Regions from separate parts of the Thermanaerosceptrum fracticalcis genome, predicted to be linked through region 3. Evidence: riboswitches for the same ligand, from Rfam matches in the RefSeq annotation. Region 3 holds a riboswitch; each other region holds the start of a gene.

Region 1 (5,486 bases), 840 kb from region 3:
GGACAAGAAGAAGAATTATGACCGAAGTGACCACAATGGTACCGCCGGGAGCCAAATCAAGATAAAAAGAGGCGATTAAGCCAACTAATACAGAGGTAATACCAAAAAGATTGGCCCATATCAAGGTAACCTTAAAACCTTTGCCAAGCAGGATACTGGTAGCCGTAGGAACAACCATGAGTGAAGAGATAAGCAGGGCTCCCACGATTCTTAAACCCAGAGCAATAATGGCCGCTGCCAGGATGATAATAAGATAGTTGAAGAAGTTAACCGGGATTCCGGCCAGGCGGGCTCCTTCTTCGTCAAAGGTCAGATAGAATAATTCCCGGTAATACCGTGTAACTAAGCCTAGAGCGATAAGGGCCAGGATACCTATAAAAATAACTTCTTCATTTGTTACGGACACAATACTGCCGAAAAGAAGGCTGGCCAGGGTTGAATCGGAAGCGCGTACTATTCCCATCAGGATAACGGCAGTCCCTAAACCTCCCGCCGTAATGATAGCGAGAGAGACTTCTCCATAATATTTAAAATAGCGCCGCAGTTTCTCCAGGAGTATAGATATCAGGATAGACATAACCAAGGCAAAAGGGATAGGACTAATACCCCAGAGTATGCCGAATAATACTCCGGATAAAGAGACGTGGGACAGGGTTTCCCCTACCATGGAAAGACGGCGGAGAACCAGAAAAAGGCCCATGGTAGGACATAGGATGCCCACTATAAGACCGACAATTAAGGCTTTCTGCATAAAGACATATTGTAAAATTTCCAGCACGGCTACACCACTTTCAAATCTTCTTTAGCAACTTCTTTTCCCTTGCCTTTGGAAATGTAGAGGAAACGGGAGGCATGGTCCAAAACCGGGGAAACGTCATGGGTGACCATGACGATGGTGAGGCCTTCTTTGTTAAGCTTAACGAGTAAAGATAAGAAGTCCTCTTGGGCTTCCGCATCCAATCCCGTAGTAGGTTCATCAAGGAAGAGGATTTGTGGGTGATTGATCAAGGAACGGGCAATGAGCATCCTTTGAAACTGGCCGCCGGAAAGGGAACTCACCAGGGTATCCCTTTTTTCCAGCAAACCAACTTTTTCTAAAACAGAATGGACTAAGCTACTCGCTGTTTTTCCTTTGACAGCAACCTGCAGTTTCACTACTTCCTCTACTGTTGCGGGAAAACCGGGATTGAGGGCCGAAGATTTTTGAGGAATATAATTTACAACTGCCTTAGTTTCGGTGTTAATTTCCACAGAACCTTTCAGTGGTTTTAATAAGCCCAGCATGAGCTTTAGGAGCGTAGTTTTAGCGGCCCCGTTGGGACCTAAAATTACTAGAAATTCTCCCCGATAAACCGTAAGGTTGATATTTTCCAGGACATAAGGTCCTCCTGGATAGGCAAAGGAGACGTGACTTAAGGAAATAACCGGTTTCATGGCTGGTACTCCAGAGCGATTTTGAGGTTTTCCAGATTCTCCCGCATGATGCTGAAGTAATCTTTACCTGCCTGAAGGTCTTTCTCCGTGAGTCCACCGATAGGATTTAAGACCAGGGTTTGTGCTTTGGTTTCCCGGGCGATGGTTTCAGAGATTTTAGGGCTCACCAGGGTTTCAAAAAAGATATATTTGATACCGTGTTCCTTCAACGTATTAATAATCTCTTTCATTTTTCCCGGTGTAGGTTCAGCATCAGCATTTAAACCCATGACCGGGATTTGTTTTAGACCATAATCTCGCGCCAAGTAACCGAAGGACTCATGAGATACCACAATCTCTTTTCTCTTACACTTTGATAATGTCTCTTGATATTCTCGGTCCAGTTTGCTTAACTCCTCTTTAAAAGCCTGGTAATTCTTTTCGTAGTAATCCTTATTTGCCGCGTCTACTTGGTTCAGAGCCTGTAAAATTTTTTCCCCCTGTTTAAGGGCATTACCGGGGCTTAACCAGGTATGAGGGTCAATACCGTCATGTTCATGGTCTTCATAGGCGTCTTTTTTTTCATCTTTTTTATCTTTTTCATCATGATGTTCTTTCTTATGTTCCTCTTCATGTTCATATTTATGTTCAAGGTTACTCTTGATTAAGTCCAGGCCGGCGCTGGTTTCTACCAGGATTAAAGGAGTCCCTTTGACGGCTTCTTTGAGTTTTTCTATGTAGTGTTCCATGCCGGCGCCGTTGTAAATAAAAAGTTTGGCTTTAGTTAATTCCGCCAGTAATTTGGTAGAGGGTTCAAAGGAATGGGGTTGGGCTCCCGCCGGAACTATATTTATGACCTTAACTTTATCACCGCCGATTCTTTTGGTGAAATCATACATGGGATAAAAGCTGGTATATACTGTCAACTTAGCTGGGGGATCAGGGTCTCTGTTTACAGTGGCAGCCGGTTTTTGGCTGCAGGCCGTTGAAGTGAAAACAAAAATGAGGGACAAAAAAAGTGACAGAATAGAGCGAGCTTTCATAAATTACCTCCAAATGCAAATCATTAGCATTTGCATTTATTATAAACCCATGGCATCCTTAAAAGCAAGGGCTTAAGTGTTAATAACTGGAAGTAGTAATATTCTTATTTTTTTTTAATTGTTGTTGGTGAGAAAAGAATAACTTGCAAAATCCTGCATAGTTATGTAACATAAACTTGGACAAAACTTTATACATTATCTGTTAGGTGCCCTTTCAGGAGGGAGAATAGGGAAACCGGTTAAAATCCGGTGCGGACCCGCCGCTGTAATCGGAGACGAATCCCCAAAATGTCACTGTCCAGCACTTAACTTAATGGTTAGTAATATAGTTACTACCATTAAGTTAAGTGCCGGGTGGGAAGACGGGGAGGAGGATGACACGAGAGCCAGAAGACCTGCCTAACGGGAAGCCTGCTATCTGGGGAACAGAACAGGCTTAAGCGGACTAAGTCTTTGAGGCGGGTTACAGTCCCTTAGCGCAGCTAAGGGATTTTTCTTTTGTTTGGAGGTGATTTACAGGTTGCTTATTGGACTCATGGTTACTACGTTAAAAATATAGGGAGGGACGAAAATGAAAAGAAGGTGGTTTATTCTTACCGCATTACTTGTCTTCTTATTACCACGGGAAACTTATGCCATGCACATCATGGAGGGATTCCTGCCTCTAAACTGGGCTGTAGTATGGAGCCTGGCCAGTTTACCGTTTTTATATTTGGGTCTCCGCTCCATAGGCAAAGTAACCAGTGAGAATCCTCAGTTAAAGATGCTTTTAGGCGTTGCTGCTGCTTTTACCTTTGTCTTATCTGCGTTAAAATTGCCTTCCGTTACAGGGAGCAGTTCCCATCCTACCGGGGTTGGTCTTGGTACTATGCTGTTTGGCCCTATGGCTATGAGTGTTATTGGTTGTATTGTGCTTATTTTCCAGGCCCTTCTTTTAGCCCACGGGGGTATAAGCACATTGGGAGCTAATACCTTTTCCATGGCTGTGGTGGGGCCCCTGGTTGCATACGGGGTCTATAAGGCTGCAAAAAAAGTTGGGGCTCAGGGTATTTCCATTTTCTTAGCGGCTGCTTTAGGTGATTTAGCAACCTATGTTACTACTTCCTTGCAATTAGCCTTGGCTTTCCCTGATCCTACAGGAGGTGTGATGGCTTCCTTAATCAAATTTGGCAGCATTTTTGCTCTTACCCAGGTTCCCCTGGCAATCGTGGAAGGCTTATTGACGGTTCTTGTTTACAATTATCTTACCGTCTACAGTCAAAGCGAACTCCAAGAATTAGCCCTGTTGAGAGGAGATGTGCAGCATGACCCTGGCGCGTAAAAATCTTTTACTTATTTTTGCTGTTGTTGTCTTAACGATCATGCCTTTAATTATGATAACTGACTCTGAATTTGGAGGGGCCGACGGTGCTGCTGAAGAGGTCATCCTACAGATTAAGCCAGACTACGAACCATGGTTCCCTGTTTTGTGGCAGCCACCCGGTGGAGAAACGGAAAGTCTGCTTTTTGCTCTGCAGGCTGCAATAGGTGGAGCTTTTCTGGGTTATTATTTTGGTATAAAGAAAGGGCTAGCCGGTAAGTAATTTTTCGGCAAATGATTTTTCTTTGAGTTTTCTTTTCAGATATCTTTCACATTGTTTTATACAGTCATATCCCAGCATAATGCCTAAAATGTAGTCTTCTTCATCAGTATAGTCGTTTAAACCTTGTTTCTTGAAGGATTTAATTACATCTATGCATTTGGCCTCACCAAAAAATACATTGATATTTTTTTCCCCTACCGGATAAATAAGATAGGGGATTTTTTCTTTTTCTAAGCGGATAATTATTTTTTCCTTCATAGCTTTATGGGTGGTATGCAGGATCAGATTTCGTAAGCCCTTTTTAAATTCGTAAATATGATGGGCGAACACTTCCATAAAAGTTCTTTCCTTTCGTTTTTATGCTTTGTTAACTACGGGACATTGTGGAGTAATGGTCCTGCCATTCTGGCCACATTTTGTGAACGGCCTCTATTAAAAAAGGATCAAACTGTGTACCCTTATTAACCATTATTTCCTGACGGCATTCATCCCAGGATAAGGCTCTGCGATAAGGTCGCTCTGAAGTAATGGCATCAATGGAATCACAGATGGCTATTAATCTTGAACCTAAAGGTATCTCTTTACCTTTTTTTCCTAAAGGATAGCCCTTACCATCCCAGCGTTCATGGTGATGGAGAACTATAATAGCAATATCCCGTAACCTGCCCGACTTATTCAGGATTTCATAGCCAATTTCTGCATGGCGTTGGATATGTCTCCATTCTTTGGGGGTTAATCTTTCTTTTTTATTCAAGATATTATCGGGGATGCCGATTTTGCCGATATCATGAAGATGGGCAGCTATATGTACATCGTTGAGTGTTTTGCCTTTAAGGCCTATTTTTTGGGCTAAATCATAAGCCATGTCAGCCACTCTTGTAGAATGTCCTTTCGTATATGGGTCTTTAGCTTCCAGAGCTGCTACCAGGCATTCGATAATGTCGTGGAATATGTTTTCTTCTTCTTTTCTTGCTTTCATCAGTCTTAACATGGTCAGTCACATTCCCGAAACTTTCTTGCTTCAATGTCAGACCAGGAACGTCTGGCGTAAATAACCGTAGTGTTGGTTTGCCTGGCTCGCTTTTTTACTAACCGGGCTAAAGAATGATTAACGTGATCAGTAAGTACCAGTATAACGTCAAAATTGCCAGTAATATCTGATTTTAAATGACCTTTTTTACGGCCACAAAGATGTTGGATCCTCGTAAAACCTTTCTTTTGGAGATTATCATAAATATTACCGAGTCTGTCCCCGCCAATAACCAAAACACTCATTCTTATGCTCCTCCTTTATAATTATTTACTAAAAATGACAATAATTATCAATTGTTAAATTTAATAAGCTTAAATTCTAGTTAAAAATCTATTCCTGAATGAATTAAATGAGAAACATTATCAATTAGTTAAATTATATTTTGAGTATGCGGGGTTGTCAAGATTTCCTCTT
Region 2 (5,486 bases), 150 kb from region 3:
TTAACATTACCTTGAGCATCCTTCTCATATCTTATCCCGGTTAATTTAGCAATGTCCTCTTGATTCAGAACTGAGCCTGATAAATCAATAGTTACTTTTACGGGTTCCTGGAAGTTTTTAATTACATCAGTATTAACAGTGCCATCATTGCTGGTGCGTATTATTTGGGCAGTTAAATCTACTATCTTAGCTCCAATATCAAACAACCCGGTACTTTCACCTACAGAAGCCTTTGAAAGTATTTCTTGTTTTTCTGCTCCACTTACTTCTCTTGCTCCGATTTCTAAAGCAGCATTTTTATCTTCTAGAACTTTCATTAACTCTTCTGTAATTAAGGATTGGGGAGCAAATTCTACTTGAAGACCCTTGCTTTCTATAGTTAGTGGTTTGTTATCGTTGGCTAATCCAACAATTGTATGGGGAGAAAGCTTACCCTTTCCATCAGTTTTTTCTGCTAGGTTAAGTCTGGCTTGTCCTGTTTGCTGAATGGTATCAGACAATTTCTTATCATCAAGAATATTAGGGTTTTCTTTAGTATTAGAAGAAACACCGGATATTTCAGTAGGGCTTGTGCTGTACCACCAGACAACCAGGTCATTATTGGCAACCGGGTAATCTTTGGCAGGCACCCCGGGTACAACACCGTTAACCTTATACATCCACCCGTTCATGCCCTGGGGTCCCTGGCCTGCAATTGTGTCAATATAGCTCGGGTTAGCATCATTATAACTAAGTCCTGTTTTATCCAAAGCTCCTAAAGCAGTAACACCCCATCTATCACTCTCCCTCAATGTTACAGTACTTGGACCAAACAAAGTTTCTCCGCTTCTGCCAATAACTTTTATAGTAACTCTGATGCCTTGTTGGTCATTATTGCCGCCATTGTTTCCTCCGCCGGCAACACTTACATCAGCAGTACCGCTAACGCCTTGATAAGTTGCAGTAATAACTGTATTTCCTGCCGCCACCCCTGTAACCAGACCTCTGTTATTTACCGTTGCTATACTGCTGTTATTTACAGACCAGTCTGCTGCTGCACTTACATCCTCATTGGTACCATTCAATTTATAAATTTGGGCCGTATATTGTTGACTGCCGCCTGCAACTATATTTGCACTGGCTGGCGTCACTCTTAAACTTAGTACAGCGTCAGGCGAAATATTTCCTCCTAACACACGGTAAGCATCCAAAGCCCAGGTGTTGTCCATCAGGTTCTTGGAGGTACCAAACGTCCCATCCTCATTGAGAGCACTATCCCGCATGTAATCTACGGCACTCTTGCCGCCGACTGTCCAGACCGCAGGGTCCATACCCAGGCAGTTTAAGGTAAGTATTGTTTCTGCCGTGTCTACAAGCGGATCATCAAATCCTCCAGCGTCTTGAAAGCTTCCATCGTCTTTTTGCAGAGCCCTCAGCCAGGCAATTCCCTTATCGATAGCCGTTTGCACGGCATCAGCCTGCCCTCCCGCAAGGGGCTTCAGGTATTCTAACGCCCGCACCGCCTGGGCTGTCGCCTGAAAATCGTTCCAAGTGGAAGTCCAGGCCCCTGTACCGCCGTCCTGACAGCTTAAGATATAAGTAATGACAGCTGCTGCATCTATTTCGGCCATGTCCCCGGCTCTGCCCAATGATTCAAAGGCGGGCAAGTCGCTGAAGGCATTGTTGTCAAAAGAGCCGTTCCCGCCTGCCGTCTGCCTGTTCTTTAAGATGTTCAGCAACTGGGTCGCTCTTGCATCTCCGAAAGCTTTTGCCGCCAGATATTCATGCGCTACTCTTTTGGCCGAAGACTGATTTTCTTTCCCTTCGTTTGCAATAGTCGCATCAATTAAACTCAAGACACTGTCTTTGAAACTTGTGCCGTTATATACCCATGTTCCTACATCCGCCCCCGCCTGGGTCAGGATATAGGCATCATAGGCACCAAAGTTCCCCCAGCCGCCGTCAACTGCCTGTCCACCTTGGTGTAAATTGTAGTTGTTTCTTGCTGCCTTTAATGCTAAGTTATCATATACCTCTGCGGCCACAGCTTTGCCATTATCGAGTCCACTAAAAAGTAATGGCCATGCAGGCAATAACAAGGTTGCTATAAAGAATATCAGTAATAACTTAGATACCAGGTATCTGTGTGTTTTCTTTGTAAAAATATTCATTTTATTCCTCCTCCTGCTATGTATCTATTTTCTCTTGCTATCAATACATCTTTTGCTAACTTTTCTCACCTCCAATAATAAATCCCTCAGCTAAATAAGCTAAAACCCAGGGCACCAAATGGATAAAAGTAAACATCATGCCTGACAAAGAAAGCTTAAAAAATTAAAAGTCTCTTAGTATGTTACTAAGAGACTTTCCCCATCTTAAAGCCGCTAGCAGCTAGAACGAATTTAATCCCCTTCGTCTAGTTCATACATTTAAGGCAGGTCTCCTGGCTCGCGGGTCAACCTCTTCCCGCCTTCCCATCCGCACTCAACTTGTGATTAAAACTTAATTTATAATTCCATACTCTTTTTTTAGTATGTTCAAATAAATTTTATGCTTTCACATTAACCACTAAGTTGAGTGCTGGACAGTGGCATACTGGGATTTGTCACCGCTTACAGTGGTGGGTCCGCACCGGAATTTCACCGGTTTCCCTATTCTCCCCTTGACGGGGCACCTTAAATGGGAATTATTTACTTCTAGAAATATGTTAATCCTTAGTTTGTTTTTTTGTCAAGTTTTTTTCATAGGTTTTGTTCATAGGTTTTATTTATTATCCCAAAGATATCCGCTTGTCCTTCCCGATGGGAGCAGGCTTAGTAAAAGAACAGATGCTTAAAAACCTGTAATACTTGGATATTGATTTTCCTAACACTCCTACGGAGTTTAAAGAAAGTATGCACTTGATAAGGCGAAGAGTTATTGCACATCACATTGCAATGTGCAACAGACCTATTGAGTTAATAACTTATTGTTATATAACTAGAGTAGACAATGATATAATTTCATAACAATTTTGATAGGTAAATGAATATCCATAAAGAAGTTTAAATTATCCAAGAATGCAAAGGAGGTAGTTTATGAACAAAAAGATTCTCATTATGCTTACGGGGGGTGTTGTAGGTTTATTGGGTGTACTTCTGGTGGTATTCGGAAATCCAGCTAACATGGGCTATTGTATAGCTTGTTTTATACGGGATATAACTGGCGCCTTGGGATTACACCGTGCTGAACCCGTCCAATACCTAAGACCTGAGATTATTGGCTTAGTTATTGGGGCATTTGCTACTGCTCTATACACTGGAGAATTTAAATCTGTTGGTGGGTCTAATACATTCACCCGATTTACTCTAAGTTTTTTTGGAATGTTTGGTATGTTAGTGTTCCTAGGTTGTCCTGTACGGGTTGTGTTACGCCTATCAGGAGGAGACTTAAATGCAATTATGGGATTATTTGGTTTAATTGCTGGCATAGGTTTAGGTACATATTATATTAGCCAAGGATATTCCTTAGGTAGAACAGTATCTCAATCAAAAACAAATGGGTATATTTTTCCTTTGTTTATGGTAGCACTTTTGATTTTATTAATAGCTAACCCCCCATTTATATTCTTTAGTAATAAAGGTCCTGGCTCTCAACATGCAGCAATATGGCTGTCTTTATTGGCAGGGCTAATTGTAGGCTGTCTGGCTCAACGCTCCCGTCTATGCATGATTGGGGGAATAAGAGACTTTGTCTTTTTCAGAGACACTTATTTACTCTCTGGATTTATAGCAATGTTAGTAGTAGCAACTTTAGGCAACTTAGTGGTAGGTAAATTCCACCTGGGTTTTGCGAACCAGCCTGTAGCTCACAGTGATGGTTTATGGAATTTCCTTGGAATGACATTGGCAGGTTTCTCTTTTGTCTTACTTGGTGGTTGTCCTCTTCGCCAGTTAATCTCTGCTGCTGAAGGTAATGGCGACTCAGCAATCACTGTTCTTGGCTTAATGGCAGGAGCAGCATTTTCCCATAATTTCTCTCTTGCTGCCAGTCCTGCAGGTGTACCAATTGGTGGAAAAATAGCTGTTATTCTTGGTCTTATCGTAGTTTCACTTATTGGTGGACTAAACATATTAAAATTTAAGAGAATAGGAGGTACTTTAAATGTCACAAGTGGTGGACGCTAGAGGCTTATCCTGCCCTGAACCCCTTGTTTTAACAACGCAAGCAATAAAACAATTTCCTTCTGGTCCAATTAAAGTTATAGTAGATAACGCTTCAGCAAGGGATAATGTATCCCGCATGGCAGAGAATTTAGGATGGAGAGTAGAAATTGAAAAAGCTCAAGAAGAATACGTTCTTGCATTAAGTAAATAATTTTGTGGAAATCACTTTATTGGAGACCCTATTAAGAAGAGGGTTTCCTTTTTTGTTTATCGAGTTTATTGCACATAATTAACAGATTGTTTATTATGGACTCACTTAATACGTTTAATTATAAATTCCTCATGTGTACTAACTTTTTCCTCAATACGATTTAATTGGTCTGTGTGCTGCTGCCAGCTGTTACTGACACTTCATAATGTCCTGTAACTGCCAGTATATGGTGTCCAGTTTATGACGGACAATTTGGCCAGTGGCCGAGAAGGTGAGACGACTTTATCGCCACCTTCCCGGATGCCGTTATATTTCCACCTTGTACGAATTCCCGATCCGCAAATTGAAGCGGGCTCCCGGCATAATCACATACCACTGATGATCGTACTCTATGCGGCAAGGAATACTAGTTGAACCGATTAACAAATCAAAAACTTCTCCACAATGGAGTTCGTAACAGTAGTCTCCCGTATCCACCATCCAGCGGTCTTGTTCGTGGTCGTATGTCATCTTGCACCATTGCTGCTTCATGACAATTCTCCCTGGATAACCAACTTAACCATATGGTCATCGATGATCCGGCGGCCATTCTGTGCCCCATATAGCAAGCAGTGAGTACAGACCTTGTTCACTAGCCTAGGGACACCACTAGAGAACCGAAATATCTCATCCAAAGCACCATCAGAAAATATATCATGGTCGGCACCAGCGTAAGCAAGATGTCGTTTCACATAATCCCCTACCTGGGCGCGGTCCAAGTGGGGCAGTTTACACTGGAGATCAATGCGTTGCCGGATAGCGGCATAGGCCTGAAGCTTAAACTTCTCCCAAAGTTCAGTCTGACCGACGAGGATAAGAGCCATGGGACTTTGCGCATCCATCTTGAAATTGAGAAGGAATCTGACCTCCTCCAGCATCTCCCGGTCCAGAAGATGTGCTTCATCTACGATGACAACAGGCTGAAGATGCTGGATACCCCGCATAAGCTCGATTTCTCTATGCAGTTGACGCTTGGCATCACCACGATAAAATTTGGATTCACAGCCTAGCTGCTCCAAGAGACCCTTGTAGAAATGTCTGGGTGTCAGCTTGGAATCCGCCAGGTACAGCACCATGAATTTAGCAGGGTCTAAGGAATCCCTGAATCGACG
Region 3 (5,486 bases):
AGAATCCCTTTTAACCTTTCTTTACTTACCACATGGGGAACAACCAGCAGGGGTTCAGTACCGAGGGCCAGGGGTAAATTCAGACTGGCGGCACTGGCCGTAAAGGAAGTTATCCCGGGAACTGTTTCACACCTCAGTTCAGATACTAAAGTTTTGAGTTCCTGATAAATGTACATGCCGGTACTGTAAATAGCAGGGTCACCTATCGTAATGAAAACTACGTCTAATCCCTTTTTTAAGGGAGCAGCTACTTGTGCGGCCGCCTCTTGCCAGGCTTTTTTTAACAGCTCCTGATTGCGGGTCATGGGCATCAGCAAGGATAGGATCTGGCAGGATGGAGGTACATACTCTTTCACAATGTTGAAAGCCACACTGTCTTTTTCTTGTTTGGAATAAGGAATGGCTACTACGGCGGCTTTTTGCAGGATTTCGTAAGCTTTTATGGTCAGGAGTTTGGGGTCTCCCGGGCCCACACCCATAATATAAAATTTACCTAGCATCAGTTTCTTCCTTTCCAGGCAGAGATGATAAAAACAGGGTTTTGTGCAGCAAACATATGAATATTAGTGAGCTTTTGTATTTTGCTTACACTGACCAGGTTGACATCGAGGTTCACGGCTCCGGAACCCTCTAAGAAATGAATAGCTGTCAGGGCAGTTTCCATGGTCACCGCCGTGATGAGGAATCTTCCTTCCTCCTTAAGTTTTTGCCAAGCCTGGGAAAGAATTGTCTTTAGATTACCACCGCTCCCACCAACGATACAGACATCGGGTTGGGGCAAGGGGGAAAGGACTTCCGGTGCGGTGCCTTCGATGATTTTGAGATTTTCCAGGGAAAAACGCTGCCTGTTTTTGGCAATGAGCCCACAGGCTTCAGGATTTTTTTCAATGGCATAGACCATTCCCAAAGGGGCCATTAAAGCTGATTCCACGCTAAGGCTGCCCGTACCGGCGCCAATGTCCCAGATAACACTGTCAGGTTTAATCCGGGCCAGGGTTAAGGTGAGGATACGTATCTCCCTTTTCGTCATAGGAACCTTACTACGTTCGAAACTGTCATCGGGCAGCCCCGGTACTAATTGCTTAAACATGAGAAATCACCAGCAAGCTCACAGAATCGGAATCACACACTTTGTCTAAGGTGGTGGTGGTTAACCGTTCCTGGGGCGTACCCAGAGCCTCACATACCGTAACCCGGCAGTCATTCCCCAAAACGGTGGATAGTTTTTGGGCCACTAGAGAAGGCGTGTTTTTATTGTCCGTTAAAATAGCGATTTTCTGGCCGGGGGTCAGGCAGGATAAAGCATCCAGGGAACGGCCATGGAGACTGATTAAACGGGCATCGTGCCACGATTCGGCAAGTTTGGCAAAGGCCAGGGAGATAGAACTGATTCCGGGTATCACGTTTAGTTCTCCGGCAGCAAAATGTTGACGGAGATACCCCAAAAAACTATAAAAACCCGGATCACCGGAAACCAGGACACATGTTTCTTTTTCTTTATAAATACTTTTCAAATACGCCACAACATCAGGCAAATTATTTTTCACATAAAATATCTCATGATGGGCTTCGGCAAAGTTATGTATAAAGCGTTGACCACCCACTAAAACCTGACATTTTTTGATAATCTTCAAGCCCAGGGGCAAAGTATAGTCCGGGTAACCGGAACCAGTGCCAACCACATGTAAGCGACTATTCATTTAATAATCCTCCTATCAGGTTGCCGGGGTCCGCTGAGCCCAGCACCTGTCCCTGGTAATTAAAAAAGATAAGAGATACGGATGCTTCCTGGAAAAGATATTTCCCAACTTTTTCAATTGCTCTGTGGGCCAGGAGCGTCCAGAATTCATTTCTTTTTTCCCACTGATCGATTAACTGTATGGCGGCCTCGGTGGTCAAGCTGTAAAAAATATCTTTAACCAGCGCTGCCGGAGCATCTAAGACGGCAGCGGCGGCAGCCATGGCTTCCAGGCGCCCGTCTCCCATGCGGTTGTGGGTATGAAAAACTCCCGCCGCCAGTTTTACTAATTTTCCGGGGTGTCCGGCAAGTATGAGCTTTCGGAATCCTTTCTCCACTGCTTGTTCCAGCATGTAGCCAAGATAATTGCTAGTGAGGCAAATGTACTCCCCAGAAAAACCAAACTGTTCAGCGCACCTTTGTCCAATTCGTCCAGGCGTCAAGACCAGGGTTTCATAACCTAAGGCTTTAATCACGTCGAGCTGGGGAGTTAAGGAAGTTTTATAAGCTTCTTCAGACATGGGATATACGATACCTGTGGTTCCCAGGATGGAGATGCCACCGATAATTCCCAGGTGGCTGTTTAATGTTTTTTTCGCAATACTTTCACCCAAAGGTACACTAATGGTAATGATGGCCCCCTTGTCAGGCGGCAAACATTTTTTTACAGAATCTATAATCATCTGCCGCGGCACAGGATTGATGGCCGGTTCTCCCACAGGGGTGGAAAGGCCGGGCTTGGTCACAATACCTACGCCTTTCCCGCCTTTTATCGTGATTCTCTCATCCGTTGTTAAAGCCACCGCAGCTTGAATCTCGCAGCCATTGGTGACATCGGGATCGTCCCCACCGTCTTTGATGACACTGTAAGTCACAAGCCCATCCGCTACACCCTTAAATTGTACCGGTATATGGAGGGGTGTACCAAGGGGCGTGGTAATGGTAACCTTCTCATATTCCATGCCGTTTAAAGCCGTCAAAGCAGCGGCAAGGGCAGCCGCCGTGGCTGCACTGCCTGTGGTAAAACCCGGCCTTAGTTTCTTCTCCTGCATTTACGACCCACTTCCGTTTGCTGCTGATTTGAGTTTCATGGGTATACCTACTGTTACTAAATATACATCATCTGCGGCCTGAGCCAGTTTCTGGTTAGCTCTTCCTACAATATCTCTGTAGGCCCTGCTGAGAGGATCCGGGGGAACCAGCCCCCAGCCTACTTCATTGGTAACAGCGATCAGGGTGATATCCGTAGTATGGACAACGTTGATTAAATTTTCTATTTCCCTGGTTATAAACTCTTCTATTTCAGTGGAAATAAATACAGCATCCTGAGGTTGGACTTTAGAAAGCAAATGATTGGCCACCAGGAGCGTGATACAATCCAGGAGCCATACCTTGTATTCCCGGTAATGGTTTAAAATAACTTTCCCCGGATTAAAAGGTTCTTCAAAAGTTTGCCAGGTATGAGAACGTCTTTCCGTATGTAGTCTAATACGTTCCTCCATTTCCTCATCCAGGGCTTGGGCTGTAGCCAGGTAAGCTACCTCTTCGGAAGCCAAATTAGCCAGGTATTCGGCGTAAGAACTCTTACCGCTGCGGGCAGCACCCGTGACCAGAATTAGGTGTCCTTTTCCCATAACTCCTCCGAAATCATATGTGTGGTACCATTCTTAAAAATGGCTTCCAACTCTACAATTTTGCGGTTCTTTTTCATCAACCACTGGGCATAACGCTGATTATTATGCTGCAGCCTTTTATTTTCTTTTTCCAACTGGCTAAGAATCGTTCTTTTTTCTTTTTCGATTTTTTCAATCAGATTCATTAAAACCCTGCGGCTGATTCTTAAATGTTCCACCTGGTTCTCAAGTTCCTTAATACGGTTTTTTAAGCGGATGAATTCCTGCTCATTGACCATTGTCGTATCCCCCTTGGAAAACATGCACTTTCTAGTATTATATTCCCAAGGGGATATTCCTAGTCTTTCCCAATTTATGAAAACGTCCGGTGACGTAATTTTTAAAAGTTCCCCCGGAGGGGATAAAAAAGATGGAAGTTGAGTAGTAGAAATAGAAAAAGTCCTCTGGTTATACCAAAGGACTGCACCCTGCTTCTTAATCCAAAGGTAACCATAGACCCTACACCGGGGTCTGATTACAATCACCAGGCAGGTCTTCTGGCTCTCGGGTCATTCTCCTCTCACGCCTTCCCTATGATGAAGCATAAGTGGCTGTATGTGAGATTTGTTACCGATTACAGCGGCGGGACCGCGCCGGATTCACACCGGTCTTCTCTTTTAAGCGATGCACCTGTGATTAATATGGAATTTTACCCATTTATATTAACACACAATTTACTTACCGGTCAAGATTCCCGTCCTTGCTTCTTTGTGCTGTCAAAAGCCTTGTTATAAAGGAGGAAGGCAGCAGCACAGAGCCAAATCCATTAAGTTCTTCAGGATCGTGCCCGTGAAAGTCTGAACCGCCGGTAACCAGCAGCCCGTACTGCAGAGCAAGTTCATAATAAAATTTTTCTAAATGGGGTGGGTGATGGGGATGATAGACTTCGATTCCGGACAGCCCTGTTTCTATTAGTTCCGTCAGTAACCCGGCGGGGAAATTTTCACCGGGATGGGCTAAAACCGGTACACCCTCAGCTCCTTTGATTAAGGCAACGGCTTTGTAGGGAGAGATCTTAAAGCGTGGAACATAGGCCGGGCAGCCCGGGTTAAGGAGCTGGGCAAAAACTTCTTCCACCCTTGTAAAATAGCCCTTTTCCATGAGGACCAGGGCGATATGAGGCCGGCCCACCGCACCCGGTCCTGCCCTGGCTAAAACTTCTTCCAGGGCTACGTTGTATCCCAGTTCTTGCAGTTTTTTCACCATGGCCCGGGCACGATTGTGCCTGGCCTCGGTCAATTTTCTTAAGGTTAACTGTAATGCTTTATTGGTCGTATTAATGAAATACCCCAGAATATGAATCTCTTCTTCCTCATAGACGGTGCTGATTTCTACACCGGGGAACACTTTGATCTTCTGCACATCGCCTTCCCTGAGGGCTTCCGCCAGTCCCTCTGTAGTATCATGATCGGTAATAGCTATATACTCTATTTCCTTTTCCCTGGCGAGTCTTATCACTTCACTGGGCCTGTAAGCCCCGTCAGAAGCAGTTGTGTGTACGTGCAGATCAACTTTGAGCAGGGGGCAAGACTTGCTGGAGTACACGAATATAATTACCTCCTAAGACCTTTCTCACTTCCTCTTCTTTCCATCCCCTTTGTAAAAGGAGTTCGGTAAGCAGGGGCATTTTGCTCACATCCTCCAGACCGGCAGGTGTTGTCTCTATGCCGTCAAAATCAGAACCCAGCCCTACATGGTCGACTCCGGCAACACCGGCGGCATATTCAATATGTTCAATAACAGTTTCCGCGGTTACCATTTCCCTCCCCAAAAATTCGGGATAAAAGTTAATGCCGATGATGCCCTGGTTTTTTTGGAGGGCTTCCAGTTGTTCGTTCCGCAAATTTCGCGGATGGTCATGGAGGGCCCGGCAGCAGGAGTGGGTGGCAGCAATGGGTTTGGTGGTGTAGGAAATTACATCCCAGAATCCCCCTTCCGAAAGATGGGAAACATCGACCAGCATCCCCAGGTCATTCATTTCTTTAATCACGGCTTTACCAAATGTGGTTAACCCTCCCCCGCTTTCTCTTTCCCAAACACCGTCTCCCAATTGATTTCTTTGGTTCCAGGTCAGC
Region 4 (5,486 bases), 1.7 Mb from region 3:
AACGGGCCAAAGCCGTATCCGATAAGGTCCTTGACTATGCCAAATTTGTAGCTGAAGTAAAAGGGGAGACAAGTGCCAAAACGTCTGATAAAGCCCAGTCCAAGAAAAAGGTCACCTATCATGATTCCTGTCACTTGAAGAGAAGCCTGGGTGTATGGGAAGAACCCAGAAAACTTCTCGGGGAAAAGCAAGGCCTTGAACTGGTGGAAATGAAAGATTCCGACCGCTGCTGCGGGTTTGGCGGTTCTTACTCCCTTAAAATGCCGCAAATAGCCGGCCAGCTTTTGGAGCGGAAGATTCAAAACATTATTGATTCTGGTGCCGACATTGTGGCCGTGGATTGCCCCGGCTGTATACTCAATATTAAGGGCGGTCTGGACAAAAAAGGAAGCAAGATTCAAGTGAAACATACAGCAGAAATATTAAATGATAAATAACATAGAAAAAGGTGCTGGCAAGATAAAACCAGCACCTTTTCTATTAAACCGAATTGTGTGACCGGTAACCAGTAGCCGGAGCCCCTTTAGCGATATTTGCTTTCCGACATCGGATTTTTGTAGCTCGTAGTTGACAGTGAACGAAATGAGGGACATGCCATAACCGTCCCAAGGGAAGCGTAGTTAAACAGACCGTAAAATCTTACCCCCTTCGACACAAGTCTTGGGTAATAGAAATAATATGGGTATTTCCCGGGAAATATGACGAAGGAAATATAGATATGATATACTGAAAACGAAATTTCGCCGAAAGAAATGAAATAACGGGAAAGGGTTGGAACTTTATATGTTTATAGGCGCTCATGTTTCTATTTCCAAAGGTTTGGCTGCCGCCGTAAAAACAGCCATAGAAATGGAAGCCAATACCCTGCAGTTTTTCACAAGAAATCCCCGGGGCGGGAAGGCCAAGGAGCTGGACCCCCGGGATATTTCACGTGCCCACACTTTGTTGGAGGAACACAATTTTGGCCCTTTGGTGGCCCATACCCCATACACCATCAATGTGGCCTCGGCCAAACCGGAAGTAAGAGAATTTAGTATCAGAACTTTAAAAGAGGACTTGAACAGGATAAAACAAATGGGTGTACCCTATCTGGTATTTCATGTAGGCACCCATGGCGGGCAGGGGGAAGAAATAGGTATTAACTTGGTTTGTGAGGGACTGGGGGAAATATTGGCCTCCATACCTGAGGACACTTTCCTCTTACTGGAAGGAATGGCCGGTGAAGGTACGGAACTTGGCTATTCCCTTCGCCAGTTGGGTGATATCATTGCGCGGTGTGACGGGCATCCCCAGCTAGGCATCTGCCTGGATACATGTCACCTTACCGGAGCGGGCTATGACCTGACTAAACTGGAAGAGGTGAAGAAAGAAATAGACGAAGAAATTGGTTTGGACAGAGTTAAAGTCCTTCATTTAAATGACAGCATGTTTCCGGTGGGTTCCCGCCGGGACAGGCACGCCAAGCTGGGAGAGGGGTACGTAGGTTTAAATGTTATCAAAGAACTGGCCTGTGACAAAGATTTTACCCGGATTCCTCTTATCCTGGAGACGCCCAATGATCATGAGGGGTATGCCAAGGAGATAAGACTGGTGAAGGCACTGTGCGCAGGTAACTAGCGGCTGCCTTTGCCAAACTATGACGAGGAGGAAAGTCTGTTTCTGTTTAATGTATATTTTCCCTGAGCAATTCAGTAAAAAGTTTCCTTAGTCCAGGGTAGTTGAATTTTTAAATAATTTTTTCTATAATAAAGACAAAATATAGATGAACTTATCTGGTGCCTCCTTCTGGGGAGGAGAATAGGGAATGGGGTGCAAATCCCCAACGGACCCGCCACTGTAACTGGGGAGCATTTATAAAGAGGCCACTGGTACTCCGGGAAGGCTATAGATGCGGTGAAACAGAGTCAGGAGACCTGCCAGTTAAGGACCACTTGGACGATGGAAAAGTCCACGGTTTTTTGACCGTGGGCTTTTTAATTTATACAAATATGAAATGGAGGGTGTTTATCTTGGGTACCTTACTGAAAACAACACTGGAAAAAATTACGGGTTTGGACCAGGAAGCAATGAATTTAGCCAGGGAAAGACTTGATGGTTTATTAAAACCGCCGGGCAGCCTGGGAAAATTAGAAGAGATTGCTGTGCGTCTGGCCGGCATTTATGGACAGCCTCGTCCTCCCTTAGCCTCCAAGGCCATCGTGATGATGGCTGCTGATAATGGCGTTTACCAGGAAGGTTTCAACGGTTACTCCCAGGAGATTACCAAGGCTGTGGCGGAATTGGCAGGAGCCGGGCTTATCGGCGTGGCCGTTTTAGCACGTCATGCGGGGGCCCGCCTGGTAGTGGTGGATGTAGGTATTAAAGACGAGGTGGAGGGGCAGCACATTATTAAGAAAAAAATAAGATATGGTACTGACAACATCACATGCGGCCCGGCCATGAGCCGCAGTGAAGCGGAACAAGCCATTGAAGTCGGTATAGACGTGACTAATAAGTTGATTCATGAGGGTATTAACATCATAGGGACCGGAGAAGTGGGAATCTGTAATACCACTACCAGTGCAGCTGTCCTAGCTGTCCTTTCTGGCGCTGACCCTGAACTTGTAGTTGGCAAAGGGACAGGTGCCGATGAAAAGGCTTATCAGGCAAAACTGCAGGCAGTGAAAAATGCCTTGGTCGTGAATCGGCCTGACCCAACGGACCCTATTGATGTGGTGGCTAAAGTTGGGGGCCTAGATATCGCTGCTTTAACTGGGTGCTACCTGGCTGCTGCAGCAAACAAAAAACCTGTTGTGATCGACGGTTTTATCGCTGGAACTGCTGCCTTAGTGGCTGCAAAAATAAACCCACTAGTGAAGGAATATATGATACCTTCCCACTGTTCCGCGGAAAAAGGGGCTCAGGTAGTGCTCCAGGCCTTAAATATGGAACCCATGCTGTACATGAATATGCGTTTGGGTGAAGGCACTGGCGCTGCTTTGGCTTTCAACCTGATTGATGCCGCCGTAAAAATAATTAACGAGATGGGCTCCTTTGCTGATTTAGCTTAAGAGGGATTAATCCCTCTTTTTATTATGGAGAAAAGAAATACAAATTACGGAATGGATTGTTAAAATATTGACAAAGTAAAGGTGCAGGATTATGCTTGAAGAGGAATAGTAGATGGGTTAGGAGGAACTGACGATGGAAGTTAACGTGTGTGTTGGAAGTTCCTGTCATTTGAAAGGCGCCCATGCTGTCATTAACAAGTTTCAGGAGGCGCTCGGTGAAGCACCGGTAAAGATTAAACTAGGGGCTAGCTTTTGCCAGGGACGCTGCACGGAAGGAGTTATCGTTGCTATAGATGGTGTGATTTATGAAAGAGTGTCGCCCGATGATGTACCTTCTCTCGTAGAAAAGCACCGGGGAGGATGTGGGATACGGTGACTGATATTATTTCTACGCGACAGGCAGACTGTAAGGACTGTTATCGCTGCCTGCGGGCCTGCCCGGTTAAGGCTATAAGTTTTAAAGGCAACCAGGCAAAAATAGAACCGGACCGCTGTGTGCTTTGCGGCAGATGTGTGGTTGAGTGTCCTCAAAAGGCCAAGATCGTGCGAAATCAAACCTTTAAAATAAAAGACTATTTTAGCCGAAAGGAACCTGTCTATTTAAGCCTGGCACCCAGTTTTCCGGCAAGTTTCACCCAAGAGGCAAAGGGAGTTATGAAGCTCTTGGAAAAGTCGGGTTTTACTAAAGTTGAGGAGACAGCCGTAGGGGCCCGGTATACGGTTAAGGCATATAAGGAAGAGATTGCCAAAAGTAACGGAATTACGAAAATATCAACCTGCTGTCCTGTTGTTGTAAATCTTGTGGAGAAATACTACCCGGAACTAAGGGAGAATCTTTTGCCCGTTCTTTCACCTATGGTGGCTCATGCCAGGCATTTAAAAGAATGCTACGGCAACGGGATTAAAGTTGTTTTTGCCGGTCCCTGTATTGCTAAATTACGGGAGGCGGAGGAAAATGGTCTTGATGCTGCTATGACTTTTACCCAGCTAAAAACCCTTTTAGACCAGGTTCCGATACAAGGGGAGGAGGCTCTTAAAGTATTTCACGAAAGAATGGAGACAAGAATGTTTCCTGTGCACAACGGTGTACTGTATGCCATGAAAGGGCAGTGGGGACTGGAGGAAGAATACTGGTCTATCGAAGGTATTGAGAATTGCTGCGAAATATTAGATGCTTTACGCAAAAAAGATGTCCAGCCAATATTTATTGAAATGATGGCCTGCCAAGGGGGCTGTGTGGGCGGGCCAGCTATAGATTCACCTTATGGCCTTTATAAAAGAAAGGAAAAAGTCAAGGAATTTTACCAGCGGCATCTTCATTCTCCTTCCCGTCCTTTGCTGGACAACCTGGTTATGGGAAAAAGCTTTTCCAGTAAAGCAGTGAGAAAAGAAGTTTTCACCGAGGAAGAAATTAGATCTGTACTGGTTAAAATGGGCAAGTTTACCAAGGGTGATGAACGCAACTGCGAAGGCTGCGGCTACAAAAGCTGTCGTGATAAAGCTGCGGCTGTGTTGGCCGGGCTGGCTGTACCCGAAATGTGCATTCCTTATATGCGGGAACGGGCCGAGTCTTTGGCCTCCACCATTGTCCAAAGCACACCCAATAGTATTCTCGTGCTGGATAAGGAAATGGTTGTTCGTGATTTCAATCCTGCAGCCCAAAAATTGTTTTCCTCTATCCCTTTAAAGATTGGTTTAAAGTTATCGGATTATATGAATACACAGCACTATGAACTGGTGCTGGAAGGAAGGAGTTCCCTTACGGAACAAAGAGTTTATTATCCGGAGTGGGGCCTTTTTACCCGCCAGATCGCCACACCTCTCAAGGAGGATGGTTTTGTCATGGTCATCATTACAGATATTACCCAAAGTGAAGAAAATAGAGTCCAGTATCAGAAGATGAAAGAGGATGTTATGGTCAAGGCCAAAGAAGTCATTAACCAGCAGATGATGGTAGCCCAGACCATTGCAGGACTGTTGGGAGAAACCACTGCCGAAACAAAAGCTACGCTAATGGAACTGTTAAAACATCTGGAGCGTGAAGAATTTTGAAATTTGCATTAGATACCGGTATCGCCGGGCTGGCTAAAAAAGGTGAAGAATTATGCGGTGATGTGGTGGAAATAAAAAAAGGGCAGAATTCAACGGTAGTTGTACTGTCTGACGGCCTGGGCAGCGGCGTAAAAGCTAACATCCTGGCCACTCTCACCAGTAAGATAGCCGCCAATCTTCTGGCCAAAGGAGTTTCTTTGCCGGAAGTTGTGCATACCATTACGGAAACGCTGCCGGTGTGTCAAAAAAGAAAAATTGCCTACAGTACTTTTACAGTGATCCAGATTGACGAGGAGGGTGGATTTCAAGCCACCCAGGTAGATAATCCCCCTGTTTTACTGGTGCGTAAATCTGAGATTATTCCTCTCACAGGCAAGGTGAAAA

What was found. Region 3 has a riboswitch for cobalamin ahead of BR63_RS04785 (hypothetical protein). Riboswitches for the same ligand answer to the same signal wherever they lie in the genome.
Region 1: linked by a shared signal. The riboswitch ahead of BR63_RS09045 (energy-coupling factor ABC transporter permease) and the one ahead of BR63_RS04785 (hypothetical protein) in region 3 are both predicted to bind cobalamin.
Region 2: linked by a shared signal. The riboswitch ahead of BR63_RS05570 (stalk domain-containing protein) and the one ahead of BR63_RS04785 (hypothetical protein) in region 3 are both predicted to bind cobalamin.
Region 4: linked by a shared signal. The riboswitch ahead of cobT (nicotinate-nucleotide--dimethylbenzimidazole phosphoribosyltransferase) and the one ahead of BR63_RS04785 (hypothetical protein) in region 3 are both predicted to bind cobalamin.

Annotation. Positions count from the first base shown of each region.
Region 1 is NZ_CP045798.1:1,747,578-1,753,063, reverse strand. It holds gene BR63_RS09060 (metal ABC transporter permease) at 1-778, opposite strand, end outside; gene BR63_RS09055 (metal ABC transporter ATP-binding protein) at 781-1,434, opposite strand; gene BR63_RS09050 (metal ABC transporter substrate-binding protein) at 1,431-2,456, opposite strand; cobalamin riboswitch at 2,644-2,873, shown strand; gene BR63_RS09045 (energy-coupling factor ABC transporter permease) at 3,028-3,777, shown strand; gene BR63_RS09040 (energy-coupling factor ABC transporter substrate-binding protein) at 3,761-4,039, shown strand; gene BR63_RS09035 (DUF2023 family protein) at 4,025-4,375, opposite strand; gene BR63_RS09030 (HD-GYP domain-containing protein) at 4,407-5,030, opposite strand; gene BR63_RS09025 (DUF2325 domain-containing protein) at 5,033-5,314, opposite strand.
Region 2 is NZ_CP045798.1:1,059,012-1,064,497, forward strand. It holds gene BR63_RS05570 (stalk domain-containing protein) at 1-2,150, opposite strand, end outside; cobalamin riboswitch at 2,396-2,672, opposite strand; gene yedE (YedE family putative selenium transporter) at 3,057-4,145, shown strand; gene BR63_RS05580 (sulfurtransferase TusA family protein) at 4,123-4,335, shown strand; gene BR63_RS05585 (DUF5348 domain-containing protein) at 4,642-4,866, opposite strand; gene BR63_RS05590 (ExeA family protein) at 4,863-5,486, opposite strand, start outside.
Region 3 is NZ_CP045798.1:904,979-910,464, forward strand. It holds gene cobI (precorrin-2 C(20)-methyltransferase) at 1-500, opposite strand, end outside; gene cbiT (precorrin-6Y C5,15-methyltransferase (decarboxylating) subunit CbiT) at 500-1,090, opposite strand; gene cbiE (precorrin-6y C5,15-methyltransferase (decarboxylating) subunit CbiE) at 1,083-1,700, opposite strand; gene cbiD (cobalt-precorrin-5B (C(1))-methyltransferase CbiD) at 1,693-2,790, opposite strand; gene cobU (bifunctional adenosylcobinamide kinase/adenosylcobinamide-phosphate guanylyltransferase) at 2,791-3,372, opposite strand; gene BR63_RS04785 (hypothetical protein) at 3,354-3,650, opposite strand; cobalamin riboswitch at 3,882-4,060, opposite strand; gene BR63_RS04790 (PHP domain-containing protein) at 4,090-4,956, opposite strand; gene BR63_RS04795 (dipeptidase) at 4,919-5,486, opposite strand, start outside.
Region 4 is NZ_CP045798.1:3,025,070-3,030,555, forward strand. It holds gene ldhH (L-lactate dehydrogenase (quinone) large subunit LdhH) at 1-437, shown strand, start outside; gene BR63_RS15420 (deoxyribonuclease IV) at 784-1,617, shown strand; cobalamin riboswitch at 1,757-1,935, shown strand; gene cobT (nicotinate-nucleotide--dimethylbenzimidazole phosphoribosyltransferase) at 2,010-3,050, shown strand; gene BR63_RS15430 ((2Fe-2S) ferredoxin domain-containing protein) at 3,184-3,426, shown strand; gene BR63_RS15435 ([Fe-Fe] hydrogenase large subunit C-terminal domain-containing protein) at 3,423-5,102, shown strand; gene BR63_RS15440 (SpoIIE family protein phosphatase) at 5,099-5,486, shown strand, end outside.